Regions from separate parts of the Psychrilyobacter atlanticus DSM 19335 genome, predicted to be linked through region 2. Evidence: riboswitches for the same ligand, from Rfam matches in the RefSeq annotation. Region 2 holds a riboswitch; the other holds the start of a gene.
The links. A riboswitch is a leader RNA that binds a small molecule or an ion and turns the genes downstream of it on or off. The one in region 2 is predicted to bind cyclic di-GMP.

Region 1: it holds a riboswitch for cyclic di-GMP, as region 2 does, so the genes downstream of both, K337_RS0115130 (DUF11 domain-containing protein) here and K337_RS20130 (DUF7507 domain-containing protein) in region 2, are expected to answer to the same signal.

What each region holds. Positions count from the first base shown of each region.
Region 1 is NZ_KE384548.1:691,056-707,038, reverse strand. It holds gene K337_RS0115160 (Crp/Fnr family transcriptional regulator) at 1-136, shown strand, start outside; gene K337_RS19405 (OmpA family protein) at 782-1,816, shown strand; gene K337_RS18750 (YbaY family lipoprotein) at 1,830-2,219, shown strand; gene K337_RS0115140 (flavodoxin family protein) at 2,252-2,746, shown strand; gene K337_RS0115135 (Crp/Fnr family transcriptional regulator) at 3,249-3,890, shown strand; cyclic di-GMP riboswitch class I at 3,937-4,012, shown strand; gene K337_RS0115130 (DUF11 domain-containing protein) at 4,124-15,499, shown strand; gene K337_RS0115125 (hypothetical protein) at 15,492-15,983, shown strand, end outside.
Region 2 is NZ_KE384548.1:964,977-980,959, reverse strand. It holds gene K337_RS0116535 (iron-containing alcohol dehydrogenase) at 1-826, shown strand, start outside; gene K337_RS18925 (ArsA family ATPase) at 1,032-1,949, opposite strand; gene K337_RS18920 (DUF7990 family protein) at 1,978-2,265, opposite strand; gene K337_RS18915 (carbon starvation CstA family protein) at 2,302-3,918, opposite strand; gene K337_RS19460 (DUF8052 family protein) at 3,931-4,437, opposite strand; gene K337_RS0116510 (M42 family metallopeptidase) at 4,456-5,484, opposite strand; gene K337_RS18905 (cation diffusion facilitator family transporter) at 5,842-6,756, opposite strand; gene K337_RS0116500 (hypothetical protein) at 6,893-7,723, opposite strand; gene K337_RS0116495 (fimbria/pilus outer membrane usher protein) at 7,683-10,205, opposite strand; gene K337_RS0116490 (hypothetical protein) at 10,312-10,695, opposite strand; gene K337_RS0116485 (fimbrial biogenesis chaperone) at 10,712-11,383, opposite strand; gene K337_RS0116480 (phosphatidylserine decarboxylase) at 11,835-12,719, shown strand; gene K337_RS0116475 (NusG domain II-containing protein) at 12,721-13,095, shown strand; cyclic di-GMP riboswitch class I at 13,241-13,316, shown strand; cyclic di-GMP riboswitch class I at 13,409-13,484, shown strand; partial or broken gene K337_RS20130 (DUF7507 domain-containing protein) at 13,628-15,983, shown strand, end outside.

The DNA of each region.
Region 1 (15,983 bases), 270 kb from region 2:
AAATATTAGTCATAATGGTTTTTACAGTACGTTAAATAAGCTTGTTAAAGATAAATTAATAGAAAAATCAAAAAATAGTATAAAAATTTTAGATGCTCAAAAGCTTAAAGAACTTTATATGGATTTTTTAAATTAATAAAAATATATTTAAATAATTTATTGCAGTAGAAACATTTCAAAGATTTAGATACGCTCTGAATTATCTTATTTTCCTATTTTAACTGCAAATAAAAAAGCTTTCAGAATATAATTTTCTGAAAGCTTTTTTATTAATTATTTATCTCAATTATAAGATTTTTGGAAACTGGAAAGAATACCTCTATTCTGTGATGTTCTATTTTTTTTACACCCTTTACAAATTTTATTATAAGGGACTCCGCAAGAGTCTATCTCTGTTTCAAACACTCTTTTACATTTTAAACATTTTGTTTTTTTCTTTAATTTATTTTCCATAAATATCTCCCTTCATAAATTATCAAAATATACACTTAAGTGATCTTTATTTTTATATTTATAGATTATAATAAAATTTATTTCAAATATAACGACCTATAGTGATTGATTTTTTTATTAAAATGTGTAAGGTCATTTTGTTTGTTAAAAATGAGTATAAAAATATAAAAACTTTAATTATATCATAAATTTTAAAAAAAATAAATTTCAACGGTGAGTTTTAATTTTATTTTGATTTGTTATAATTATTTCCTAATAGAATATTAATTTATTTTAATTTTTCTAATAGGTACAATTTTAATGTTAAAACAATTATAAGGAGGAAAAAATGAAAAAAATATCAATTTTATTAGCAGCTTTAGTTATTACTGGAGTTTCTTATGGGGCACAACTAGAACTAAAAGGTGGATTTGAACCTTGGAGAGAAGGAAATAATTCATCTTCAAGTTTTGATCAAGGTGGAAGTTTAGGAGCAGAACTATTATTTAATGCAGAAAATAGCCCATTTGATTATGGTATAGGAATGGAGTGGAAATCTGAATTTTCTGGAGGAGAAAATAATGTATTAGCTGAAACAAAAAGTAATGCATTTCCTGTGTATTTAACTGGTAAATATGGAATAGGAGCAGATTTATTTTATTTAGTAGGGAGAGCTGGATGGGCTATGTACGATACTTCTGAATCTATTGATGGATTTTATGGAGCTGTAGGAGTTGGAAAACAATTTGGTCACATTACTGTAGAAGCACTTTATGAATCTATGGATTTAAGTGGAAGTTCTCATATGTATTCAGGTGATAGAGCTAACCTGGCATCAATCAAATTTGGTTATAAATTCGGCGAAAATAAGAGAGATGTAATCTCAAGAGAAAAAGAAGAGGCATTAAAAGCAGAGTATGAAAAACAACAAGCTGAGGAAACTGCTAAAATAGCTGCAGAAAATAAAACAAAGGAAGAAGCGGCTGCTTTAGAGACTGAAAATATTGCTAAAGAAAATGAAAGAACCGAAATCCTAAAAAAATATAATAACGTGATTGTTGCCGATGGTTATTCTATGGATAAAAACAAACCTATGAATGTCAATCAAGAATTTTTAGAAAATATTGCTAGTGATTTATCCGAAGAGTCTGGGACTCTTACAGTTAGGGCTTATACAGATAATACAGGATCAGAAGCAGCTAATTTAAGAATTTCTAAAAAAAGAGCAGATAAAGCTGCTGAAGCAATAAGAGAAGGAATCAATAATGAAAATATTGAAGTTATATCAGAAGGATTAGGAGAAACTAATTTTTTAACTGATAACTCTACTCTCAATAAAAGAAAAACTAATAGAAGAATAGAAGTTAATTTTATAGCTAAATAGTATAGGAGGAACAATGAAAAAAATAATATTAATAGTTTTATCTATTTTAACATTAGTAAGTTGTAATTCCAATTTAGATAAAGAAAAAAAATCAAGTATAAATATAACTGCAACTTACCGTGAGAGGATAGCGTTATTACCTGGAGCCAAAGTTATAGCAATACTAGAAGATGTTTCTAAAGCAGATGCACCTAGTATTGAAATAGCAAAACAAGAGATACCGGCAGGGAATTTACCTTATAAACTAACAATTGATTTTCCTGAAAAAGATATTATTCAAAACCATAGATACAACGTAAGAGTTAAGATTATGAAAGACGAAAAGTTACTTTTTACATCGACAGATTCATATGATCCTTTTAAAGAAGATGAAAAGGTAATTATATTGAAAAAAACAAAATAAATCATCAAATTTAAAACATAACGGAGGTAACAATGAAAACACTAATTGCTTATTCAAGTAAAACAGGAAACACCAAGAAGGTCGCGGAGTCTATTTTAAAGGCTTTTCCTAAAGGAGAAATTAGTGACATCAAAGATATAGATAATCTTGATTATGATCTTATTATTGTCGGGACATGGATTGATAAGGGGACCGCAGATGCAAAGGCTCTTAAATTCATAGAAACTATAAAAGAGAAAAAAATAGCTTATTTCTTTACATTGGGTGCTTATCCAAATTCTGATCATGCAAATGACTGCATAAAAAATATAGATAAATTGTTCCTGGATAATAAAAATACCCTCATTGGAAACTTCCACTGCCAGGGTGCAATTGATCCTAAATTAATTTCCTGGATGTCAGAGCTTCCGGCTGAAAATCCACTCTCAGCTAGCAAAGGGAATGTCCAAAGATGGAAAGAAGCTGCTAAACATCCAGATGAAAAAGATTTTGAAAATGCTTATAACTACTTTAAAATGTTAGTATAGTTTTTAAAGTTTAAAATCAATAAAATATCACTTAAAATTATTAAAAATACTATGATATATAATATTTAGGAATTTATACCTTAGTGTTTTAGTTGATGCAGTTTGTTTTTCAAATAGGAAGTTTTAGATAGATTACTAATTTAAATTATAACCCATGGAGTAGGATACTAAATAAAAGTATTTATTCCGTGGGTTTTTGATAAAGATTTAATACTACGAGTGTAAACAAAGTTAAAGTACATTGGGAAGTGCATTCTAAAAAATATTTAATTTATATCAGTATAGCGATAGGAAGAAAAGGAAAACAAAAATATAATTATAACATATAAATCATCAAAAAACAATCTCTATAGGTAGGGATAGAAAATAGAAAAATTGTTATTATAAATAAGATTAAATTACAAAATAAGGAGAGGATTTTTATTTATTTCAAAAATTATAATGGATTGAGGGGCGAAAGAAAAAAAACACTGTAAACTAATAAGTATTAAAAGTTGAAATTATGAAAGATAAAGAAAAATTTCCATTTTATAACTTATTAACCGTTGAAGAAAGGAAAAATTTTAAAGTAAAAATTTATAAAAAAAATGAAATTATAACTTTGATTGAAGAAGAAGAAAAATTTTATTTTATATTAGAAGGAGAAGCTAGATTTTTTAAAAATTTAGAAAAAATAAGGTTGGCTTCGGCTTCTATTCTTTCAGAAGGTTATATTATAGGAATAATGAAGTTTTTGAATGGAGTAGGGGCGGGAGATGCAGTAGTTACAACAAACACTTTAAAAGCTATAAAATTAGATGTTAACATGGTTAAAAGGTTGTTAGAGGAAAGTGTAAAGTTTAGTAATTATATTCTAAATATAACTTCTAAACGGTGGGTAGAAACTGTAGAAGTAATGACTATAAGGAGTTTTTCAGGGAACAAAGGAATTATAGCTTATTATTTAATAAAAAAGTCAAAAGAGGGATATATATATATTGAAAATTATAATGAAGTAATAAAAGGCTTAAACATCAGTGGGAATGGATTTTATTCTACTATAAATAAATTTTTAAAGGACGGCATAATTGAAAAATCTAAAAATAGCATAAAAATATTAAATTACGAAAGATTAAAGGAATTTTATATAGATTATTTACATTGATAGGCTTTTAGAATAAATTAAATGGATCTCTCAATCAAATATATTTTAAACTCATTGGCAAACCAAGGGAAATCTTGTGACGCAAAACTATAGGGCCTCTAAAATGGCAGCCAGTTACAGATCTTTTTTAGATCTGTATTTTTTTGAGATTTTGAACTGAATAAAGTTAGAAAGAGTTAAGTAAGAAGGGAAATATAATATATATTTTAAATTTATTTAGGAGGGAAATAGAAGTGAAAAGAAAGTTGCTTAAAATTATGTTATTTTTAATAACAACAGCGTATGCTTTAGGGGCAATAACTATAAATAAAGACGCAAGTATATCAGAATATATACCTGGAGAAGTTTTCACCTATACTATAAGGATAGAAAATAATGATTTTGTAGAAGTAAGAAATTTAACAGTAAATGATGATATGAGTAGTTTACCTCTTATAGAAAAATCTGTGTCTGTAGATGAAGGAATAGGCAGTAGCAGTAAAACTTATAGTTTTAATAATAAAAAATTTAATGCTTCAGATGTTACTGTGGGAGCAAATAGTTATATAGAATATACTTTGGAGGTTGAATTAGACATTGATGCTAATGGAGATATTACTAATATTTCTAAAGTCATGGGTGCAGGAATTTCTGAAAGTTCTAATGTAGTTGTAAAAGAATTAGATCAAGGTGCTGCCATTGGTTTAAGTAAAACTTCTCCAACAACTGAATATGACAATGGGGAGAAAATAGAATATAAGATTAAATTAACTAATAGCAGTAATAAAACAGTTAAAGATATTAAAATTTTAGATGATCTGTCTAGTTTGGGGTTTAGTAATGTAGATCTTGTAGTGTCTACCAGTGGTATAGGAACAGATTCAAAAGTTTCAGATGGTAACCTACCGAGTATGGAACTAGATATTCCAGATGCAATAATAGGACCAAATGGAAGCATAGTCTATACCCTTACTGGTACAGTTAATAATACTCAATCTTACCCTATTGTAAATAAAGCTAAAGCTACAATAGCTGGAACAGATAAAGTAGCTACAGTCACTCATACAAGGATACTTTATGATTATAGTATTTTTAAAAGTGTCAATAAATCAAAGTACACCTTAGGGGAACCGCTTATATATACTTTAAGACTAGAAAATAATAAAACAAACAAGGTAAAAGGTTTAGATATTACAGATCTTTTATCTACTATTGTAGCTAATACAACAGCAGGAAGTGATGGATTAGCCTTTGATATGTCTAATACTACCGTTAGTGCCAACGTAAGTTCAGGTTCTCACTCTGGTCTATCTAGTAACCCACTTAATGGAGATTTAGTAGCTACTTCAGCTGAGTTAGCTCCTAATGGATGGGTAGAGTATACTATTTCTGCTAAAATTAATAATAATATTATAGGAGAAATAAGAAATACAGCTACGATTATTGAAACTACTAGAGATAACAACACTAAAACTAGTAATGAAGTTGTTGTTGATCCTGGAAAAGCTAATATAGTAGTAACAAAAAAAGTAGATAAAACCAAGGATTACCTTCCAGAGGATAGTTTGACCTATACTATAAAAATAGAAAATAATGGTGGAGGATATGGAGAGGAATATATAGTCGAAGACCTTTTAAGCGAGGTTAAAACTTTACTAGCTAATGAAAATACAAATTATTTTGATTCTACTGACATTACTAGTGGAAATCCCTTTGGAATAGGAATTATTGAGCTTATATACATTGGAGATAATAGTAGCTCTAAAAACTATACTCTTGGTTCCCAACAAAGTAATAAAGATTTAACTGATAGGGTTTATATTGCACCTGGGGAATATTTGAAATATAAAATAATAATTCCGACTAATCCTAGTGCCATAGGAGATATAAATAATGAAGTAGTAGTAACTTCACCTAGTGGAGATAGTGATTTTCCTAAGACTGCTAATGCTATTACTACACCTAAGAAATTAGGAGAGGAAAGTGGAGTAGAAATCACTAAAAAAATTGATCCTATATCTCAAAAAGAATATAGACCTGGTGATGAAATAACTTATGATATTCTTGTGACAAATACTGATACAGCTCATTTCATCAATAATTTTAATCTGAAGGATACTATAACTAATATAGAAACGGATCTTTTAGATATTAATATTAATAGCCCTACCTATGGTCAAACTATTAGAGGCTCTGCCTTTGAAAGTTGGACACTTACAACAGTTGATCCTACTAGTTCAATTAATGGAACTAAACCAGGAACAGATATTGTAACAGATGCAGACATTAATATTAATTTAGATATTGCACCTGGTGAATCTATAAAATATCAATTAAAAGCTAAAATAAAAGAAAATGCAGTTGGAAAGATAGTTGATAATAATATCAATGGAGATAATGTTATTGAAAATGACGAAGGTGTGGTGATGTCTTCTCTTGAATTAGGAATTGTAAAAACTGTAAATAAAACAAATTATAGTCCCAATGAAGAGATGACCTATGAAGTTATTATTGAAAATACAGGAAATGGGTATGCTCAGAATATAGAAGTAGTAGATTTATTATCAGAAATTGTTTCTGATACAGGGGTAAAGGCTTATTCTAGTTGGGAGGTTACTTCAAAATTAGAAGGACTTTCCCCTGGAAGACCAGCTAGTGGGCATTCAGGAATTATAAGTGAACCATTGATGTCTCCTAATAATATAGATCCAGATAACCCTTATATGAAAACAGCACAAATAGGCCCCAATACAAAATTAACATATACAATTAAAGCCGTTATAAATTGTGAAGCTACTGGGAGAATACAAAATAAAGCAACGATAAATGGGTTATTAGTTGCTGATAAGGGTATTGTATCTAATCCATCGAATTTGACGGCTACAAAAACAGTGGATGTTAGAAATTATGCTTCTATTGATGGAAATGATATTTTAACATATACAATTACTTTAAATAATGTAAATGGTGGATATATAGAGCAAGTAGATATAAGAGATGATCTAACTAACATTGAAGTTGAATTGTTAAACGGAAATAAAATTACAGATATTTTCTCATCATATACTTTGGAAATTATCGACAGTGGAGGATGCAGCAGTACTAGTCCTTCTCCTAAAGGAGCTAAAGTATTTGATGGGATCTTAGATGAAACAACTAGTTTAAGTGGAAACCAAACAATTAAATATATTATTAAAGCTACCTTGAAAAAAGATTATCCAATAGATCATATACCCTATGGAGCAATAAAAAACACAGGAACTGTAACTCCTAAAAATGGTTCGACTATAAATATTGATGCTATAACCTTACCTAGGCAACCTAATTTAGCCATAGTAAAATCTACAACAAATCTTAAATTTTTTCCTGGTCAAATAGTTAATTATGATATTCGTGTAGATAATAATGGGAATGGATATGCTAATGATGCTCATGTCACTGATGTTTTTAATAATACCCAATTTGAATATTGGACTATAACAACTAAAACAGATGGAGATAAAGGAACAAGTGGATATAGAGGAAGTAATGCTGATGTTAATAATCGTATTCCAAGTGGTCAAAACACTCAAAATATTGATGTATTAACAGATATAAAACCTGGTGGATTTGTAGAATATCATATAGAAGCATTAGTGAAATCGACGGTTTTACCTAGCGAAATGATCTCAAATCTTGCTAATGTACACGACACTCAAAGTGGGAACGACTATTCTTCTTCTGTTGAGTTAGATGGTACAAACGATGGTCTATATATTACTAAAGTTGCTGATAAATTTAATTATATTCCAGGAGAACCTCTTGGTTATACTATAACAATTTTTAATACTACAAATGATCCAATAGATTTTAAAGCTTCAGGTTATACAGTTAGCGATAAATTTAGTGATATTAAAGTGGATTTAGCTAATGATGGGGTGAATCCCTATGTAGATATTTTTGCTGGAGATCCTTTTGACGAGATTAATTGGACAGGGGAAAATGGGACCGAAGGTAGTGGAGATATCAACGATCAACCAACGATTCCTGCAAATGGGAGCTATCAATACGATGTCAAAACACGAATTAGTAATCGTGTTTTACATGGAAAAATGGAAAATAAAGTTTTTCTAATCGATAACAACAACGATAAATTTGCAAAAGCTTCTGTAGAACTTAATGGAGGCGGAGATTATGGGGAATTGACTAGAACGGTTGATAAACAAGAATATATTCCTGGCCAAAACTTAACTTATACTATAGTAGTTCAAGGTGGTGCAAATGGATATGCAAATAATATAGACCTCTTGGAAGAAATTAGTAAAATTGAAGTTAAATTGATGGATGGTACTAGTGGACCTGTATTTGGAGATATAAATGGTATAGCCCCTAAATATACCTGGACATTAGATGTTGGTGCTACAAATTCGGGAACAAGTAATCCTTCTAAACCAGCTGATAATACAGATATAATTAATGAAATTCTAGATGTAGCTCCAGGAGATATGATTACCTATACTGTTACAGGTAGAATAAGACCCGATGCAAATGGAGACATAAGTTATAAAGGGCTCGTAACCAAGCAACACAGATATAATTTAGATATAAAAAAAACAACTGATATAGCAGCATATACACCTGGTGAAAATATGTCATTTATAATTGATATAGAAAATAATAGTAATGGAAATGCAGGGCAGATACCTATAAGAGATATTATATCTGATATTAAAGTTCCCCTTTCTGATGGAACTATTGGAGATGCTTTTGACCCATTGGCTTGGACTATTACAAGAGAAAAGTCAGGTGACTATATTGATTATGTAGATTTTGGGAGTACTCCAGATAATACAGATATCATAACTAAATTTGATTTGCCTATAAATACTAAAATAAAATATAAGATTACAGCTAAAGTTAACCCAAAAGCTATTGGGAACATTCTTAATACAGCATTTATTGATGGAGATCAAGTAGGAACTGGGATAGGAACTGCTAGACCAGGATTAGAAATTAGTAAAGAAATTAATAAATATTATGACAGAGATGGGAAGACTGAAATAACAGGAGGTTATAAGCCTGGAGGATATATTGAGTATTTATTAACTCTAAAAAATCAAGGAGATGGGGTTATAAATAATATTCCTTTAGGAGATCTCGTAAGTAAAATTAAAACAGACAGGATAGATGGAACAAACCTTAAAGCTTTTTCCAGATGGGATATTACAGAATCCCATACTGGAGGCTCTGTAACAGTTCCAGGACAGGGAGTCAATTACCCTATAAAAAATCAAGATTTACTTGAAACACCTGGAGATGGAGTTCATATGATAATAGACATAGCTTCTAAAAGTGAAATAATCTTTAAGATAAAAGCTAAAGTTGATGAAAGAGCCATAGGTGAGATAGAAAATATTGCAACTAGTGAAACCTCATCGAAGAAAAGTGGTATATCTAAGATGAAGGAGCAAGATATAACGATTAATAAAAAAGTTCTTGAAATAAACGGTACTGATAAGGATTTTGATAAGATAACTTATAAGCCGGGAGACGAAGTTAAGTATGTTATAAGGGTAGAGAATAAAGGAGACGGTATTTCCATAGGAAAAACTCCAAGTTTTAAAGATTTCTTAGAAGATGTAGTTGTTGAAACGCCTGGTGAACCTCATTTAAGCAAGCAAGCGTTTTCTAGTTGGAATGTTACTGCTAGTAAAAGAAATAGCCAAAGTATTACCATAGGAGACGGCAGTAACTACAATGATGGTAGGGATAATGTTACTACTTTAGGTGATTTTAAACCTATAAGCAATTTGAATATTAAAAATAATAATATATTTTTAGCACCTGGAGGTTGGATTGAATATGTAGTTACTGCGATAATTAGAGATGATGCTATGACCTCTATTACTAATAAGGGAACATATTTATCAAAGGAAAAAACTATTCATGATACTGCTGTATTAAGACCTTTAGCTCCTAAAATGGAAGTAGAGAAAAAAATTGTTTCTGTAGATGGGATTCCATGGACAACTGGGATGCATTATAAACCTGGAGGAGAAGTTATTTATGAGATTAAAGCTACTAATACAGGAGAATCTTTTGGGAATAATATTTTAGTAGTAGATACCTTAAGTTCTATAAGAAGTGATATTTCAGGAAACACTACAGATACAGCATTTGAATCTTGGGAAATTACAGAAGATAGTAAAACTAATGATCTTACATTTATTCACTCCTATGATAAAACAAAAGATCTTAATGTTAAAGTAGATATAGCACCTAATGATACTATAACATTTAATATTAAAGCAAAAATAAGAGATAACTTAATCGGGACTATACCTGGGAATTCTGTTGCTGTTAAAGATGGAACTATTGATTTAGATGAAGATACAACAGATGTAATTACTCCCAACCCTCCTAAACTTACTTATCATAAAGAGATTAGTAATGACGGAATTACTTATGGTACTGGTTATGTATATTATATTCCTTCAAATAGTCTTTATTATAAAATAATATTAGAAAATAAGGGGCTAGGATATGGTGTAAAGGTAAACACAAAAGATATTCTAAAAAACGTTATAGATGGTAAGGGTAATTCTGCATTTAGTAGTGTAAGCACTACAATCAAAATTACGGATAAAGCTGGTAACGAAACTTATAGTACTACAGATAACAAAACTGTTGTTTCAAATTTCCAAAATAATATCAATGGATTTGATACTAGTATAGATATAGAACCTGGAGCAAAGGTGGAGTTTTTTGTAAATGCAAAGGTGAGTAAGAAAGCTTTAGGGGAAATAAAAAACAAAGCGACTATAGATGGTACAAATACAAAGGAAGTAATAGCATATTTAGCTGAATCGACTATTGAATCTACTAAAACAGGAAGTGACTATTATGGGCCAGGGAATCCTGTATCATATACTCTAACAGTTGAAAATACAGGGGCCTCAACAGCTCAGGATATTATTTTAAATGAGCTTATAAGCGAGATAAAGGTTGAAACTATAGGAGGAACAGAAAAGCCTGCATTTAAACCTGGATGGAGTATTTCAACAGTTCTTGATGATAGAGATGGAAATAGTGACATTTCACAGATACCATCAAATGGAGATATAAAATATAGACCAATAACTTTAGGTACAGGAGATAAAGTGACCATCTCCATTGATGCGACCGTTATAGATGATGCTATAGGGGATATAAGCAATACATTTACAACAGATTATTATGATACTGTAGTGTCTAAAGAATGGGATATCCTCCACTCAGATGGGGATATAATTGTGGTTAAGACTCCAGTTGTAGATAGGATTAGTATAACAAGGGATAGTAATTATACACCTGGAATGGAAAAAACTTTCTTAATAGAAGTAAAAAATATTGGGGAAGGATTCGCTCTAGGAGTAGATATTTCAGATAAACTTATGGAGATAAAAACCTTAGGAGGAGGAAATTTTCCAGGCGATTCAACCCATGAAGTAGATGCTTTTAGAGAAAATAGTGGGACTATTCCTTTAGAAGTGAAGTATAGATCTAAAAATGGTTCTTTAGATACACGACCTATTGGAACTCCAAATGAAACACTTGGATTTGAAGGGAAAGTAAATATTGCACCAGGAGATACTTTCCAAATATGGATTACTAGTAAATTAAATAAAGAAGCTATGAAAGAAATAACTACAAATGTAGTTGTTAAATTTGATCCTAGTATTACTAAGGTTGTAAAAGCTATTAAAGAGTTAATTGCATCAGCTAAAATTTCTTCTGTAAAAGATGATGTGAAAATAAAAAAAGAGATAAGTTCAGATGGGACTAGTTATGGTATTAATAAAATTATTTATTCTCCAGGAGATACTATTTATTACCGAATTATTGCTGATAATAGTACAGGATCAGGGTGGATTGATGACGTTGAAATATTAGATGAAATAAAAGAAATTAAAGCAGATATTTCAGGTGGTGGACAAGGTCCAGCATTTGATCCTGCTACAATTAAGATAACTAATATTAATACAGGAACACCAAACTATAGTAAAATAGATGTTTTGGATAAAAATTTAAAAGGAATTTTTGATCTAGGACCTGGACAAACTATGACCTTTGATGTAGAAGCTACTATTAATAATAATATTATAGGTGAAATAGACAATATGGCAACATTCACAAAAAAAAGTACAGGGTATGATACTAATGTAGTAACTGCTATTTCAAAAGATGTTGACTTAAAAAACCTAATTATAACAAAGGAAGAAAGTATAGGTGGTAGCAATTATAGTGATGCTCCAATGCAATATAAATCTGGAGGAGAAAGTTACTATAAAATAACTGTAGAAAATAAAAATACTTCTTTTATACACAACTTGAAAGTCCAAGATATTGTAGGTGATATTATGGTGGATAGCTCAGGTATTCCTAACTATGTTAAGGCATTTAATTCGATTTCGGTAAAACCAACAATAAATGCCCCAAGTAAAGTAGTAGGAACACCTGATTATACAAATGGGATAGATGTAACTATAGATTTGGCTCCTAATGATAAAGTTGAGTTTATTGTTACTTCTACTATTATAGATACTGCTATAGGAGAGATTAAAAATACTGCGACTGCTAGTTATAATAGTGGGGCTCAAACAAAGGATTCTAATGAAGTGATCTTTGAGCCGACACCTGCTGAAATCACTATAGAAAAGACCACAACTACACCTTTAGCTATACCTGGAAAAAATATAGAATATGAAGTCCTTATAAAAAATAAAGGTGGTTTAGCTAATGACCTTAAGTTTATAGATGATCTTTCATCTATTGAAGGGTTATTATCAGATACTAACCTTAGAGGACATGTATTTGAGAGTATTAGTGCTAGTGTAATTAGTGCAACAGGTGCTACACCTAAAATACCAGTGTTAGATACAACTGGAAATGAGGTTAATAGTACATTTGATTTAAAGGCAGATGGAGAGGTAAAAATTAAGATCATAGGAAAACTAAAAGATACTATGGTTTATGGTATAAATGCTGATCCCACTGATAGAACTATTATCAACACCGCAACTTTTGAATTTACTAAAAACTATGATGAACTTCCTACAATAGGTGAATCTAAAGTATCAGTACCTGTGGCTAACGCAGATATGAAGATAGATAAAATTGCCATAGTTGATCCTAATTTAGGAGGGTATATTCCAGGAGATGAAGTTGAATTTAAAATTAAGGTTACTAATGATGGAAATGGAATAGGAGATAAATTCCATATTTCAGATGAATTAGACAAGGTTATGGTAGATGCTATAGGTGGAATTAAAAAATTAGCATTTAGTAATTGGACTATTAGTATAGAAAATGAAGGAAACTCACCAATAACCTCTATTCCGACTTTTGATTCAGCTAAAAATTTAGATATAGATATAGATGTTGCACCAGAAGATGAAGTTGAATTTAAAATTATAGCCACTGTTATCCCTGAAGCATTTGGAGAGCTAACAAATAGTGCTACAGGTAGTTATGACCAAGATAAGTATAATGACGGAACTAAAGCTTCAGATATTAGTGACTCAGATAGTTTCCAACCATCTAGATCGGAAGTACATATTGAAAAAATAGTAGATAAAATTACTTTTGCACCAGGGGAAGAGATTACATACACTATTAAAGTATGGAATGTTGGACCAGGGCCAGCTCATAAAGTTAAGTTTGAGGATATACTTCCTCAGGCACTTACAACTAGTGGAAATGGTGATGCATTTGATCCTGCTACAAGTAAGGTTATTAAAGTAGAATTATTTAATAATGCCAGCGAAAACAAACCACTTAGTAATATTGGAAATGCTTTTACTTCGGAACTAGAATTACCTAGAGATGGATATGCAATCTATACTATTGCAAGTAATGTTTCTTTAGACGTAGTTGGTAAGATAGATAACATTGCGGAATTTAGTTATACCGATAATGATGGAACTGATAAAGAGGGGACGGCTAATGCTGAATCTAACCCAGCTAATGCAAAACTTAATATCATTAAAACTGTTGATACAAGTGAATTTGTTGCAGGGAAAGATCTAACTTATGTAGTAACAATATCAAATACAGGCTTAGGAATTGCAAATGATGTTAAAGTTATAGATTTAATTTTGGATATTGAAAATGAATCTATAAGTGGAAACTCTATTAAAGCTTTTGACAGTGTAGTTATTACAGACAATAGTGGCTCTTTAAACCCTGTAAGTAACATAGAATCATATGACCCTAATAAAAATTTAGATACTCTAGTTGATATTGCTCCTAATGATAGCATTATATTTACTTTAGTAGGTACTACTAATAAAATTATAGGAGAAGATATAACAAATAGAGCTGATTATACCTTTACTAACAATGATGGAAATAAAAATACTGCATTTGCAGAAGTAAGCTCCAAAATAAAACTTAATGAAGGTATATTACAACTAAGTAAACGTGCGTTAAAAAAGGATGTTGAGAAAGGTCAAGTAGTAGAATACGAGATTATAGTTAATAACCCTACAGACGTTTATTTTACTAATGTAGCTGTAGAAGATAAAACACCTGCGGGATTTACTTATGTGAAGGATACAACTGAGATTATTTTAAGTACAGATGGAAAATTTGGTAATAATGATGATCGAGATGTTTCAGATGAACCAATTATAGGAAATACATTAGGCTTTACAGCTGTAAATATAGCTCCTAAAGAAAATCTTCGTATAAGGTATCTACTGCGTGCTAGTATTGGAACCACTTTTGGTAAATATGTAAATACTGCACATGCTGTATCTGGTGGGAAGGTTGTATCAAACTATGACTCAGCAGATGTAGAAGTTATTCCAGATGCATTGTTTGATACGGCAACTATTATAGGAAAAGTATTTGAAGATATAAATGGAGATGGATATCAAGCAGATGCAACTGCTAAAAGAATTAAATTAATAAGCTCAATAGATCCTACAAACTATATTCCAAATACTACAACTTTAACTATTGGCGATAAAACAACAAAAATTAAAGATAAAAGCTCACCTTTAGTTAGAGGTATCACTATAGGAAAACTTCGTGGTGTTTCTAGAAATAGAAAAATAAAAGAGCCTAATAAAGCTATTATAAGATATGAAACAATAACTTCTACATGGGAACCTCTAAAGGTTACTAGTAAAGATGGAACAACTATTCTTATAGATAGTAATGGGAAGGCAAAAGCTTCTCATAAAGGCGATTTAAAAGAAGGACTGGCTAGAGAAAACCTAAAAATCACAAGAAATATATATGCACAAAAGGGATCACCAAATTATCTCCAAGAGATTGTGGTGGAAAACTTTGGTATTTATGAGGATGGAATCCCTGGGATAAGGTTAATTACTTTAGGAGGAGTAGTTATAACTACTGATGAATTTGGTCGTTACCATGTACCGGATGAGTGGGTTACTAAAAAAACAGGTTCAAATTTTCTAGTAAAAGTTGATAGAGATAGTCTGCCTCAAGGGATGAGAGTTATTAGTGAAAATCCTAGAGTAAAGAGAATAACTCCTAATGGACTTAATAAATTTAACTTTAGTATTCAAAGGGAATTGGATGATTTTAATATCAAAGATGCAAATAAAGTCAGAAAGGTAAGGGGTAAAGAAAATGGCTAATACAAAAAAAATAATAATACTAATAACTTCATTACTTTCTGTAGCAGCTTTAGGTGTAGAAATTCCTACGAACGAAGTAGAAAATTTAGAGTTAATAAGAAGTGAAGAGATGGAAATAGATAATAAAATGGGCGTGCAGACAGATAACACTAGAGTTTATCTAAATGAAGGGGCTATATGGGCAACTAGAGATATAAATACAATTGAACCTGATATGAAAATAACAGTAAACAATGAAGCAGTAGTAGAAAGTGGAAATCTTAAACAAGAAATGAATTTTAGTGTGAAAACTAACTATGGGTACTATGTAAAAAAGTGGGAATTAGCTATCTATCGTGGTGATGATATTAATCTTATGGCACCAATAAAAACAATTACAGGCGATGAACTACATAATAATATGGATATAAAGTGGGATGGGATAGCTGAAGACTATGACCTAAAGGGAGGAAGACAACTCCTCTTTAGGTTAGTATCATGGGAT
Region 2 (15,983 bases):
AGAAACTAAATTTGAAGACCTTGTAGCAGGTAAATTTCCAACATTGAGAAAGAAAGCTAAATTTATAGCTATTCCTTCTACAAGTGGAACAGCTTCGGAGATAACTGCATTTTCTGTAATAACAGACACTGTAAATAAGATTAAATATCCATTGGTATCCTATGAGATTACACCAGATATTGCAATTTTAGATCCGATTATTCCTTCTAAAACTCCGGCTCATATAACTGCTAATACAGGGATGGATGTAATGACTCATGCTATTGAATCATATACTTCTAATGCTGCCACTTGTTATACTAAACCACTATCTATGGAATCAATTAAGATGGTTTTCGAAAGTCTTACATCTGCTTATAAAGATGGAAATGACATAAAAGCAAGAGAGGACATGCATAATGCGTCTACACTTTCAGGAATGGCTTTCACAAGTGCTTCTTTAGGAATAGTACATAGTATGGCACATAAGATTGGTGGAGAATTAGGAATAACTCATGGACTTGCAAATGCGGTATTATTACCATATGTTATAGAATATAATAGAAAATCTACAGATGGATTTAACGAAATAGAAAAAATGCTAGAAGTAGATGATATTGTAGCTACTATTAAAGAGATGAATAAAAAAGTAGGAATCCCTCTATCTTTAAAAGAGATAGATGAAGTTGATGTTTCGGAAGATAAATTTAAAGGGATACTTGAAAGAATGAGTGTAAATGCATTCAATGACCCTTGTACCCTTACAAATCCAAGAGATACATCTTCAGAAGATATTAAAGAGATCTATTTAGCAGCATATTATGGAACAACAGCTAAAAATATATAGAAAAATATTTTAATTCTAAAAGGAATTTAAATAAAAAGACTCTCAGATTTTTTCTGGGAGTCTTTTTCTGTTTTATTGTTATCTAGGAAATTATACCTGCAAGGGGCATAATGCTACTATTTTACTAAATAAATATAGGATTTTGAGATAAAGTTTATAAAATAAAAATTATAAAAACCTGAGTTGTGGTTATCTGGATGCAACGTCACGTTGCTTTTTTTATTAAATTCCCAATGGTTTCTAATATCTTGGTATTTTCTTCTAAAAAATATGGAATAGGGATAAGGTTTTTTTCTTTAAAATCTTGAAAGATCATATCAACAAACATACTCTCCTTATCTTTTCTGCCCTGCCAGAATGGATCGGAAGAATTTGGGAGGAGTCTGTTGATAATAATTTTATCGATATTAATTCCATATTCATCTAAAGTTTTAACTGCTCTTTTTGTTTCTAAGAAAGATAATTTTTCAGCATTCATAACAAAGTTAAAGGAGACCCTGGAAGGATCCATGAGAACCTTACTGATATCGGATATCCAACTATGTCTGGATTCTAAGATATTTAAAACCCTGTCATTACTAAATTTATTTTTCTTGTTAAACTTCATATTTTTTAACATGAGAATTTTTTTTCTTTTTTTTATGAGACTCTCCATCCATGTATTCATAGATGTAGGAAATGTAATCAGCCTCAAAGTGTGTCCTGTAGGAGCAGTGTCAAAAACTATATAATCATATTCTTTATTCTTCAAGATCAGCTGACTCATTTTTTCAAAGATAGCAGATTCATAGGCTCCAGGAGAGATACTGGCAGTGTCTAATTGTTTTTCTACCTCACATAAAATAACCGGACTCAGCATCTCACAACATTGTTTTTTTATCCTAGAGATGTATATATCGGATTCTTTTTCCCCATCGATCTCCAAAATATGTAAATTTTGAGAATAGGTGTAGAAATCTTCATTTCTTTTAGGAGGAATGTCAAAAAGATCTCTGGTTGAATGTGCCGGGTCTGTGGAAACTAATAAAACTTTATGTTTTTTAGAATATTTCCATGCCAGGGAGGAGGCACAGGTAGTTTTTCCAACTCCTCCCTTTCCTCCTACAAAAATTATCTTACTCATTGTTTCACCTCCCGTTTTTTTAGATTAATTATAGTGGACACTCTGTAACTTTTTCTTCCCAAACACTTTTTCTGTCGATCATCTTTTCTTCCCAAAGACCTAATTCTTCCCCTAAATATGGTAGTAATTCCAAGGTATAATAGTTAATTGGAAGTTCAATTCCTAAGTTTTCAGAAAAACAAATAAATAAAAATTCATCAATTTCATCTGTTAAAGCTTCTTCAATCTTATTTGTAGACATATGTTTATAGTTAAAGGCTCCCTGAAAAAATAATTTTATATCTTTTATTAATTTCATTTTATTTTTTATATTCATTTTTACATCCTTTTGAATCTCTAATTAAAACATTTGCTACTCGCTGTCATTTTCTATATCCAAAATTTCAGTTTTATCGGCAAAAGCTTTTTTAGCTTCGATAATAAGGATGATTGCTAGAATAAATAGAGCTACTGCAAATCCCAAGAGTATATAGTTGTTTAAATTAGCTTTAATAATAAGAGTTAATGCACTTAATGTGACAGCAAACATAAAGATCATAGGAAATAGTGCCATCCTGTATTCTTTACCCATTTTTTTCAACCATACAGCTATTGCTAAAAGAGCCAGAGCTGAAAGTAATTGATTTGCTGCCCCAAAAATTGGCCATATAGTTGTCCAACCGTTAAATCCTAGAAAACCACTTATTAAAACAGTTATAAGTGTAGCTGTATATTTGTTAGTCAATGGATTATCCTGAGATTTTATATCAGCTGCCATCTCTTGGAAGATAAAACGAGCCAGCCTTGTAGCTGTATCTAAAGATGTCAATGCAAATGCAGAGATAGCCAAAGCGGTAAAACTTTTTCCTATACTATAATCTACTCCAAAAGAAGTCATAAAAGTACCTAAACCATCGGAGAAAACATTGATAGGACCTCCTGCTCCTAAAAGACTAGTAAATTTACCTTTAGATAGATAAGCCACTGTTATTATAGCAATAACGGCTAATACTCCTTCAATCAGCATAGAACCATATCCAACAACTTTAATATCTTTTTCATTGTCTAATTGTTTAGATGTTGTTCCTGAACCTACAAGGGAATGGAATCCAGAAACTGCACCACAAGCTACAGTAACAAATAACATTGGAAATAAAAGCTTTCCATTGATATTAAATGAAGTAACAGCAGCCAGCTTAATAGTCGGTCTCATAATTAATATACCTACAAACCCACCGATTAACATTCCGTATAGTAAGAATGAATTTAAGTAATCTCTAGGCTGTAATAGGATCCATACAGGGGTAACTGAAGCTATAAATATATATCCAAGTAAGACAATCATCCAGACATTTTTACTCAGACTGATAGGGAAAACATTACCTAAAAATATACAACCTATAAGAGCAATTACACCGATTATACTACCAACAGCTAGACTAAACCCCTTTCTGTATACAAAGAAACCAAATCCAATAGCTAAAATTATAAACAACAGGGATGCAGTTGCAGCCTGGGGAACAGCGACAAATGTATTTGCAACGATATTAGTAAATGCCGCTACAACCAGGATAAGGGTAAGCCATGCAAATATTGCAAATAATTTTTTTCCTCTTGATCCCATTGAGATCCCGATAACTTCTCCCAGGGATTTTCCTTTATTTCTAATGGAAGCAAATAATGATCCCATATCATGTACTCCTCCAAAGAAAATACTTCCAACTATGATCCAAAGTAAAACTGGAACCCACCCGAATATAGCTGCTGCGATAGGACCTACAATTGGACCGGCACCGGCAATAGAAGAAAAATGGTGTCCAAGTAAAACAGGAGCTTTGGCTGGGACATAGTCTACACCATCACGCATAGTGTGAGCAGGGGTTTTCCTCGATGGATCGATCCCCCATTTTTTATAAAGATAATTTCCATAGACAGTATAAGCTACAATAAAAATAAGAATTGTAACAACTAATAACCATACAGAATTCATGAATTTCCTCCTTTAATCATTTAAAAAACTGTTAAAAAATACCATGTCTTTCTTTCCCATCTTGTTTGTAATAATCTCTTTATTAAATATATCTATATAGATTACTTTTGTATTGATCCAGCCCTTTATTCCAAATAAAAAACTTTTATGAAATTTAAATTTTTTTATACTATTCCTATCTGTATCTGAAAGGTGACCACCTATATAAACAAATGTGATCATACTGCTCATTTGATTTTCTTTTTCCCCCTTAAAAAAATTTAAATTTTTCATTATATACGTTTTTAAAGTATCAACATCCATTGAGAATTCATCTTCTGCAAATGTTTTACAAAGGACTGTTTCATTATTTGAAAATGAATCATAGACCATTTCTTTTGAAAGGATATATTTATTGGTTTCCTCTATATAAATACCTGAAAAATCATATTGGATTCCATCTAATATTTCATTTTTTTTTATATCAAAATTAGAGGAGAGTTTATCGATGATTCTTTCTGTTAAATCTTGGATTTTCAAATATATTCCTCCTAAAAATTATAGAACAGCTATTAAAAGCCTTATAGTTTCAATTATTCCATCTTTATGAGTTCTTTCATAGTGGTGACTGGAATCGACACTGGGACCTATACATGAAAAATTCACATCAAATCCCTGGGTAGCTGCAATGGATGCATCTGAACCATATCGGTTATGCACATCTACAGTATATTTTATCTGGTTTTCTTCACATAGATCCACTAATTTTTGTCTCAGTTTAAAATCATAGGGGGTTCTACTGTCTTTAGCTATAATATTAACTTTTCTTTCATCCCCATTGGAATAGTCAGAAACCAAACCTATATCCAGGGCAATAAACTGGTCTACATCCTCTGGCATTACAGATACACCATGGCCTAGTTCTTCATAGTTGGAAATATAAAAATAAACCTTATTTTTAGGTTTGATATTGTTATCCTTGAGGTATTTAATATAACTGAATAACTGGGCAATGCATACTTTATCATCTATATAACGAGATTTTAAAAATCCATTGTAGGTAAATATAGTTCTTGTATCAAAGGAAACAAAATCTCCGATGGATATTCCTAAATCTTCTGTTTCCTTTTTAGAAGCTGTAAATTCATCGATCCTCACCTCTACATTTTCCTGCTCCCTAACCAAGGTAGTAACTTCCTCACCATATGTATGCCTGGAAGATTTTATAGGTAGGAGAGATCCGCTGTAATTTCCTTTTTTAGAAGTATGGATAGTAAGGTTTTCTCCCTCGACACTGTTCCATGAAAATCCTCCGATATTGTTGATGATTAATTTACCGTTGGGCTTGATCTGTTTTACCATAGCTCCTAAAGTATCGATGTGAGCAGATATCATGGTAACTTCTCCCTTTTCCTCTCCATCCATTTGAGCGATTAGGGCTCCTTTTTTAGTGAGACAAGGAGTGAGGCCGAATTTTTTAAATTCCTCTTTACACCTTTCTATCCCATCATAAGTAAGCCCCCCGGGACTTGGAATCTCCATAAGTTCTGTTGTTAATTGCATAATATAATCCCAGTCAATTTTAATCATTGTATCCTCCTGATTTAGTTTTAGATTTTTTTATATCTTTTAAGATGTGGTGTCTGCTGCTTTTAACCACAAAATTTTTTATGTTTTTATTAGTTTCTATATCCTTAAAATGAAATAAGTGATTGTTAAAAAAACTTAAATGATTTTATCATATTTTTAAGTTAGGTGCAATTTATTGTTATGAAAGTTCGTATTTTGAGGGGTGAAATAGAAAAAAATGTTGTATAAATATGATTTTATTTAAATGTTTTTAATAAAAAAGTATTTCCTCTATTTTAATACCACATTTTTTGCAGTTTAGACAATTTTTTTGATAAAAAAAGCCCCAACAGGGGCTAAGGGGGCAAAATAAAGCTACTCCTTTAATTCACAATTAATTTTATGTTTTATGTGGGAGTCTGTATCTACCTGGATCAGTATGTGATTAAAATCATATTTTTTTAAGTTGTGTTTAATCTTACCAGTCATCTCCTCTATTTCCTTTAAAATTAAATTATTATTTTTTAAAACTATATGAAATGAGATAAAATTATATTTTGAGCTGGGTTTATAGATGTGTAAATCATGGTATTCAATGATGTTATCATCAATTTTAATGACTTTATCTAATTCCTCGGGAGAGATATCTGTAATATTCGTATCCATGAGGGATAAAAAACTTTTCTTTAATAATGGATAGGAATGACGCAGGATATAGAGTGAAAAAACAATAGTCAAAATAGAATCAATATAATAAATTCTAAAAAAATAAATAAAAATACCGGCTGTTACTACTCCTACCGAGATGAGTGCATCACTGAGCATGTGTAGATAAGCTGACTTAATGTTTGCATCCCTATGTTCGTGATGATGCTCATGGTGGGTATGGGTAGAGGTGTTCATAGTGTTTAGAAGATAAGCACTGATGCCGTTTGCAATTACTGCAATGGTTCCCACAATTATCATGTAGAGTGGTTCTATGATTTCCGGGTTGAAAAACCTATAGACTGCCTGATAGATCATATAGATCATCGTTATAGATAAAAATAGGGTATTTACAAAGGCTGCCATCATCTCAGATCGTAAAAATCCAAAGGTATATTTGAAGGTGGTCTGTTTCGTACCTAACTTTAATGCAATATAGGTGATAACTATGGCGATAACATCTCCGGCATTATGCAGTGCATCTGCTATTAATGCAAATGAATTTGAAATTATTCCGAATAAGATCTCGGAAAATATAATTATTAAGTTAAAGGTTATGATCCATAGTATTTTTTTCTCCCTCATCTTTTCCCCCTTTGAAACACATTTAACTTCTCAATCAAGATATACAGAGAAAGATAGAAATGACCTTTTAAATGGAGGGGAAAAAAATAAAAAAAGATGATTTCTATATTTTATAGAAATCATCTTTTTTATTTCTTTAATACAATGTTATATTGATAGTTTCAACAGCTTTGTATATTCCATAGTCTTTTGGATATTCTCCGGAAATTCTATAGGTATTTAAATCTATATATCCATTGCCGGGATCTTTAAAATTAACGGTATAAGTACCATTTATTTTGAATGAATCATTGGAGTTTGTTCTTTGATTGACAAGAATGATTTCTTTATTTATATAATCATAATTTCCTCCTGTAATTTTTAGATTTTTAGTGATTCCGCTACCACTGACGTCTATATCCATCATAGGGACATAACCTCCAGGACCATATGTGTTATATTTTATCTGAATAAGCCTATTCCTTGAGAGGAGAGATTGTGAGAGTTCTTCTCCACTATATAATGTTCCTAAATTAATTTCCGTAGTCTGCTTTATGATAACCTCATCGATATTTTTTATAAAGGTAAAATGCTGCAGACCTAATGGTAGATCCTGTCTTCCTGCTATTGGTCTATCAGGGATTCCTAGTCTAAAATACATTTCGGCTTGAATAACCTGTAATAATGGGCCGTTTAGTAAGTTTTCAGAGTCACTGCTACTTACTACCAGCTTTATAGGAACAATACCTTTTTTTATATCTCCATCTTTTTCAATTTTTATATAGTCAATTTTATATCCGTTATTAAAAATTCTACTGGTATTTGTTATATACCATCCTGTTTCATGATAATTGATCTGACTCTCATGTGAATCTATTTTCATAGATACCGAATATTCTTTTTTACCATTTAGGACTACTGCTTCATACCTTCGACTAAATGAAATACTAGTTACAACTAAGAATAACATTATAATTAGTCTCTTCATTATTTTCCTCCTCTCCCATAATTTTAAAAGTAATATTATCTATATAAGATTTATTGTGGATATCCAGTTTAAGAACATTCCTGTCGATTTCATATTTTTCCAAACCTTTATATACAACTTTTAAATCATAATTATAGGCTGTTATCTCTTCGAACATATAGAAACCATCCCAATCAACTTTGACCTCTTTGACAATTTTATTACCTTTTAAGAGCTGCACATAGGTATCCTTTAATAACGACATATTATTTGTAACTACCTCACCACTTATACTCATAATTCTTTTTACAGGAATATCCAATTTCAATCCTGCTCCGGACTTTCCATAGACATTGATTTGTTCGTCCTTAACTCTGTACATATGGTTTATTTTATACCGGGATAGATCTAAGGTAGTATAATCATAGTCGCTTACATTATCTATGAGATACTCACCTTTTTTATTGACAATGTATTTTTTACCATTGACCTTTATGAATCCTTCCATGGGTTCTTCTCCCGGATCCATAATACCGTTTCCATTATTATCTTTAAAAACCTTTCCATAGATCCAGCTGTTTTCAATATTGGTGGATTTGGTGTTGGCCAGTGGTTTTTCGAGGATAACTGTTTTTTCAATCCTTACTCCTACTGTAGAATGATCCTTACCGTCATCCCCGATCATATTAAACAGTCCGGTAATGCCGCTGTATAGGTCATATGAAATTTCAAGTCCTACTTCATACTTTTTATTCAGGTCCGTATTGGAAAACAAACTATATTCCAGTGGGGAATCAGAAGAGTAATTTTGTATCCTCAGGCCGACTTCTTTTTCATCTTTTCTATTATTTTTCCAGGTGTTGGAAGCTTCTAAAATAGCTGTCAATTCAGTAAATGACTTTGAAATTTTTAAATTCAATGTGGTTTTATTGATATCTCTGCCGTCATATTCCTCATAATCACTTCCAATCTCTATATAGGATCTGTCGAAATACCTTGTAGCCTGAACATCTAATTCATTTATCTTATAGAGATCGTAATATTCTTTCGTTGTTTCAAGGCGGTAGGAATAGTCTCCTATCCTGTTGTTTGCTCTGAGACTTATTTTTTTATAATAGTCTTCCAGTAGATATTCATAATCTCTGCTTTCAATGGTTATATCGTGCCCCAAAAGTTCACTTTTTATTTCTATAAATTTATTTATCTTTTCGGTTTTTAAGTTTTGCTGGTAGGTTGCCTTAGCAGTGGTTGGAAGTATCTTAGTTGATAACCTGCAGATTCCTATACCTTCAATAAATTTATTTTCATCTTTCGGGATGTATCTATTTGCCAGCTGGTGATATCCTCCCCCTACAGTAAGTCTGTTAGCAACACCATATAATAATCTGAGATCGAGCTGATCTTGATCGATGTCCCGGTTTTCTCCATAGTTAAACTGATAGTCCCATTGTCCTTTTTCCTGTATCTCGGCAAATGATTTTACCGTAATAAATTCTTCTGTATAGTTATTATTCTCATCATATATTCTTACTTTGAGATCTGTATCACTGGATACGTCTATATCTTTAAAAATATATTTCCCATTTTTAACTTTTTGATATTCATAAAGTCGATTATTTTTATACAACTCAACTATATTCCCATTGTTGCTATAACCTGTTATATCGGTTTTCCCATATTGTGTGGTAAATTTAGCAGATTTAAGACTTATTCCCCTTATTTCATGGTTGGACAGGTTGTCATTTTGAGTGTAGCTGTCCCCAAAGATTAGTTCTTTATTTTTTAAAAAAGGTAAAAATGATTTATCATATTTAAGATTCCAGGTATCCCAATCTACTCCATCGGTAAGATCCAATGAGGTGTTAAAATTTCCATATAATAATCTATTTGTATAATCAATTGACAGGGTATCGTTGTCGAAACCATTTCCCAAATCTGAATTTTCATAGTTAAGTTTTAACCTTCCTAGGGTAAATATTTTATTTTCTATAAATATTGTTCTGCCTCTCAGTTTTTTTGGTTTATTATTATTATTTTCCAGATTAGTTCTCTTATTGTATATAAGATTCATAGTTTCATATTTTAATTCAAAGTTCGGCTGTAATTCAAGGGTCAGTGAATTTTCATCGTATTTAACTTCTCCCAGAATTCCCAATATATCGGTGGATATATATATATCCTTGTTGATAGTCATAAGGTCTTCTTTTAAGAAATTTTGTTTATTATTATTAAATAAGATCGTCTGTTTATTCGTATCAACAATGATAAAATCGCTGCTGTTCACCTCTGCCTTAAGCAACCCATTATTATTTGTATATCCATTGCTTTCAATGACCGACAAGAATTTTGAAAAACTCAGATATATTTTATTGCTGTCTGATTTAATAACTTTAAAAAACCCCTGTTCATAGGATTTAACCTTAAGAGTTAAGGGGATTTCTTCATTGGAATAGGTAAGGCAGCTAAAAATAAATAAAGCCACAATTAAAATTCTTTTTTTCATCGATCTCTCCTTGTTACAATGTTTAAAATACCAGAGTGTAATTTTATTTGTTTATAAAATATAACTTGAATATAAATAATGGGATACTAGGTACCCCATTAAATTTTTATTGATATGTAGCCTTAACAATAAGTGTTCCATTAAAGTTTCCATCATCTACTTTTGTGAGATCTTGTTTTTCTAGAGTTACTGAGCTATTATTCGCATTGACAGATATTAAAAACTGTTCATTTTCATCACCATTCTTCATGGTAATATCCTTTGCGGTTATTGTCTGTAATGTAGTCTTATTGGTACTTGTAAATACAACATTGAGTACTTCTTCAGTACCATCATAGACAAGGTCTGTTACTTTTGCGTCACCCTGTCGAACTTCTATTGAACCTGTTGCCACAACATTTGCTGTAATTTTTACCTCTGTCGAAGCAGTGGCTTCTCCATAACTTATCGACCCCACAACCAGTAACGCTCCTAATAATAATTTTTTCATAAATTTTCCTCCTATTTTAAATTTTTAATGTTTTTATATGTTTCTTAGTGTCCCTGTCCAGTAAATCCACTTGAACAACCTTATTTTTTCCATTATACTTAAGGTCGTGATTTCCCTTTCTTCCAATAAAAAACTCATGATCGACTGTAGTCCCGTCATCCATTAGATATCTTGCTATGATCTTTAGTGACGTATTCCCCTTATTTTCTATGACTCCTTGGACGTGGGTATCATTAATTTTAAAGTCATTAATTTCGAGACTTTTATTTAATTTTCCCTTATTGGCATAGATGGCAGAGTTCAAATTTATCCTTATGGATATTCCCTTTGCATTTGAAGGTGTTATTTCATCGAGGGATAAATAACATCTATATTCACCATCTTGAAGGTCTTTAAAGTCTTCTATAAGTAATTTTATTGATTTAGTGTCATTGGGTTTTAAGTTTAGTATGGGAGGATAAAATTCTATATGATTCCCGATATAATAATCATCAGAACCAATATTAATAGGTTTGATTATGGATACTTTATATCTCTTTGGAGTATTGGTATCATTTTTTACCCTGATTTCCTTGAATACTTCTTGATTAACTAATTTAGCTTCGATTATCTTAGGTGATATTGATATGGCAAAGACATTGGCTGAGACAGTTAAACCTACTAATAGACTTACTATTATTTTTTTCATAAATGATTCCCCCTATTTAAGTTAGTTTTTTTAATTATTTTTTAATTGAAATTTAAGTTTTTACAAAAGATTGTAACATTTTTGTAAGAATAAAGCAATGATAAAATAATATAAAAATGTAATTATATTTTTTAATATAATTAAAGAAAAAATTACAGGGAGTAAAAAAAATATTTATATAACGTATTGACTTTATAGTCTATATTATATTTTTTTAGGTTTAAATTGGCTCTGAAAAAATGAATTTTTATTTGGTTAAAAAACATAAAATTGATTAAATAATCTTTTAAATATTGAATTGAATTTGATAATATAAGTTATTTAAAAATAAAAAAGATAAAGATCACTATAAAATTCATATGAAATGTAATATTTTTTAAATACATGTGTTTTTATGATATAATATATGAGATAACCATTAAAAACTAAGAGTTGATAGGAGAGATAAAATATGAAATTAGATAAGATTGAATATATAGATAGAAAAACAAATAAGATATTGGTTGAAAATGTCCCGGGAGAAAGTTTTTTAAAATTTTTATACCATAATCCATTTGGGAAACTACCTTTGGAATTGCTGGTAAAGAGAAAATGTTTGTCTTCTTTTTATGGGAAATTGATGGATCAAAAAACTTCAATCAATAAGATAGAAGATTTTGTGAGGGATAATCATATAGATATGAGTGAATCTCAAAAGAAAGTAGGAGAATTTACTTCATTTAATGATTTTTTTTACAGAAAGCTAAAGCCCAATGCAAGAAAAATAGAGGATGGATTGGTTTCTCCTGCTGATGGAAAGGCAATAGGATTTCAAGAGATCAATGATTGGGATAAATTCTTTGTGAAAGGGACTGAATTTTGTTTAGAAAAATATCTGAATAATAAAGAGTTGTGGGAAAAATACAGGGGTGGAAGTATGATAGTTGTAAGGTTAGCCCCTGCAGATTATCATAGATATCATTTTCCTGCTGCTGGAGAAATTGGCAGTAGAAATAAAATAGATGGATATTATTATTCTGTATCCCCCTATGCAATAAAAGATAATTTTGGAGTATTCTGTGAAAATAAGAGAGAATTGACTACACTGAAAACCAGTGAATATGGGGATATTTTGATTTCAGAGATAGGAGCTACCATGGTAGGAGGAATTGAACAGACCTATACTCCTAATAGCGATATAAAAAAAGGAGAGGAAAAGGGGTACTTTACCTTTGGTGGATCTTCGGTACTGTTGTTGTTTGAAAAAGGTAAGGTTAGGATAGATGATGATATTTTAAAGAATACAAAAAATGGCTATGAAACTAAGGTTTATATGGGTGAAAAAATAGGAGAATAAGATGTATTTTAAAAGGGGAGATCTGATAATCTATGGATTGATCATAGGGATTTTTTTGACTTTAGGCATGAATGTCCATAAAATTAAGGAAACTAAGGCAGAGAGAGCTGAAATATATGTAAATAATCAATTGAAATACACATATAAACTCCAAAAAGCAGAGAAGGAATTCTATGTTGATACAGATATTGGAGGAGTAGGAATAAAATTAAAAGATAATAAGATAAGGGTAACTTCTTCGTATTCACCGAGGAAGTTATGTGTCAAGCAGGGGTGGATAGAGAGATCTGGGCAGACTATTATAGGAGTTCCGGATAAACTTTTAATAAAGATAGTAGGAAAAGAAGAGGATGAGGTGGATTTTATCCTGCGATAGAGACTGTTTAAAATATAATGAAAAGAATGAGTTCTATAAAATATAGAATTCATTTTTTTTATTTCTAAATAATACATACATTTTTCATAAAAATCTTGAAAATATATATAGAAAATGTTATCCTATTAGGTGGAAAAATAAAAAATATCATTTTTGGCAAAGCAGAGGAAACTCTGTGACGCAAAACTAAAGGGCCTTTAAAATGGCAGCCAGTTGCAGATCTTACGAGATCTGTATTTTTTTATGAAAAAAAACAGTTGTTAGCTTATTTTTAGGTTGTTTAAGGAATTTTTAATTTTTAAAGAATAAAAAATATAATTTTTGGCAAAACAGGAGAAATCCTGTGACGCAAAACTAAAGGGCCTTTAAAATGGCAGCCAGTTGCAGATCTTACGGGATCTGTATTTTTTTATATAAAATAACGGTTGTTAGCTTATTTTTTAGGTTACATTAAGGATTTTTTAATCTTTGGAATTATGAATTTAAAATAGATATAGAATAAAATATTAAGTTTACTAGGGGAGAAGGAAAGATGAAGAAAATAGTTTTATTGTTTTTATTAGTTATATCAATGTCATTATGGGGGAAAGAGGTTAATGGAAACTACAGTAATTTTCTATACTATGAAGATGCGGTAAAAAGTGGAAGTGAGGTAAGGATAACCCCTGATGAAGGGTATAAAGTCGGTGCAGTCTGGTCACGGAATATGTTTGATTTAAATGAAGATTTTCATTTTGAATATGAGATATATTTGGGGAACAGGAAAACGATGAGTCTTAAAGATTATGAGACTCAATATCCCAACCGTAGTACGGATTCATCATATGTTGATGTAAATGGAAACATTGATATAGGAGCAGATGGAATGGCCTTTGCTTTTAAATCTTCGGATTATAAAGATATGAACTATGCTAGAAATGGACAAAATATAGGTTATGGTGGTAGAAACGACTTAGGAGGAAAATTTGAAAAATCCTTTGGAGTTAAATTTGATACTTATACAAATCCTAATTATGACCCACAATGCCCTAGTGATATAATGGGGGATTTAATAAAGGACCATATTGCTTTTATAGCTGAGGGAGAAATTGGAACTACTAGAAATTCTGGAATTAAAGGTGGAACATCTTATAAAGAAATAGATGAAATGGAAGATGGAGAGTGGCATAAGGTTACCTTTGATTGGGATGCTTCGTCTAAAACATTTAAATATACTTTTAGGGATGGAATAAAAACTTATACAGATACTTACTTTGGAGATATTGTAGGGGAATATTTAGGAGGGAGATACGTTTATTTTGGATTTACTTCATCAACAGGGCAATGGATGAATGAACATAAATTTCGTAACCCTATAGTCAGAGGAACTATACCGACAAATGATTATAAATTAGACATAAAGAAAGAGGTTGTTAGTGGAAATAACTATAAATTAGGAGATACCGTTAAATATAAAATAACAATAACAAATACAGGGGGGGAAACTCTTACCAATATCAAATTGAAGGATGGTATAGATATATCAGATAATGCAGGAGAATCTGATATCGGACTTGTACAAAGCACATGGGACGAACTTAAAGCTGGTCAGAGTGTTGTAACATATGGAACTAAAACAGTTCTTGATTCGAGTATAGAAGGAAGTATAACACAAGGCGATATAGATAAAGGGAGTATAGTAAGAACTGCAGCGGTAGAGGCGACAAAAAAAGGCAGCGACCCTAAAGAATATCTTTATGCAGCTGCAGAAGCAACAGTATACGCAAATATAGTTGAGGGATTGGAAGTAACTAAAAGAATAGATCATATAAAGGATGGAGAAGACTATACAAAGACAAAAGAAAACTATACAAAAGCAGGAGATATAATTGTATATAAATTCAGTATAACCAATACGGGAACTCAAACATTAAAAGATGTATCTATCTCAGATTTAAAGGTACCAGGTGTTCAATTGGACAAAACAATACTTTTACCACCAAAACAGGGAGAAGAAGATGGAGAAATAGCTATAGGAACTGGAGAATATATAGTAACTCAAGATGATGTGGATAATGGAAAGGTAATAAATACTGCAAACTTTAGAGCTGTAAAACCAGATGGAAACGTAATAGGAAAGAGTGCGACAGCTATAGCTACTGGAATTCCAGCAACGTATAAGTTTAAAGTAAGTAATACACCAACGATCACAGATAAAGATGATAAATCAGTTGTTACTGAATATAGCAAAGTAGGAGATGTTGTAACTTATACAGTGACACTAGAAAATACTGGTACAGGTACTTTAAAAGATATTAAGATTACAGATAAAGACAATACAGGTGGGATTAAATTAATTGATCCAACAAAAACAGTATTGTTACCGGGAGAAAAAGCAGTAGCAGAAGTAACACATACAGTAACGCAAGATGATTTAAATGCTGGAACGATAGTATATCCTGCGACATTTAATGCGAATACTATTGACAGTAAAGTATTAACACCTATAACAGAACCAGCAACAGTAAAGGGTTTATCTATTATAAATTTATTAGTAGAAAAAACAGTAACAGATGCAAATACGAATGATGTAGCCGAAGCAGATGAGAAATTAACATATGCAATAAAGGTAACGAATAATTCAAGTGTAAAAGTAGTAGGCGCAGTATTAACAGACCTATTAGACTCAAAGTTCTTTGATGGACAGACAGCGACGAATTTAGTAGGAGCAACAGGAAACATAAAAACCGGAGTAACATTACCGGAAATAGAAGCAGGAAAATCAGTAACAGTAAGTTTTGAATTGAAAGCAATATATCCATTAAATACAGTACCGGGAGAAACAATAGATAATATGGCAACGGTATCATATGGAGGTACAACGAAAGATTCAAATATTACGAAGACAG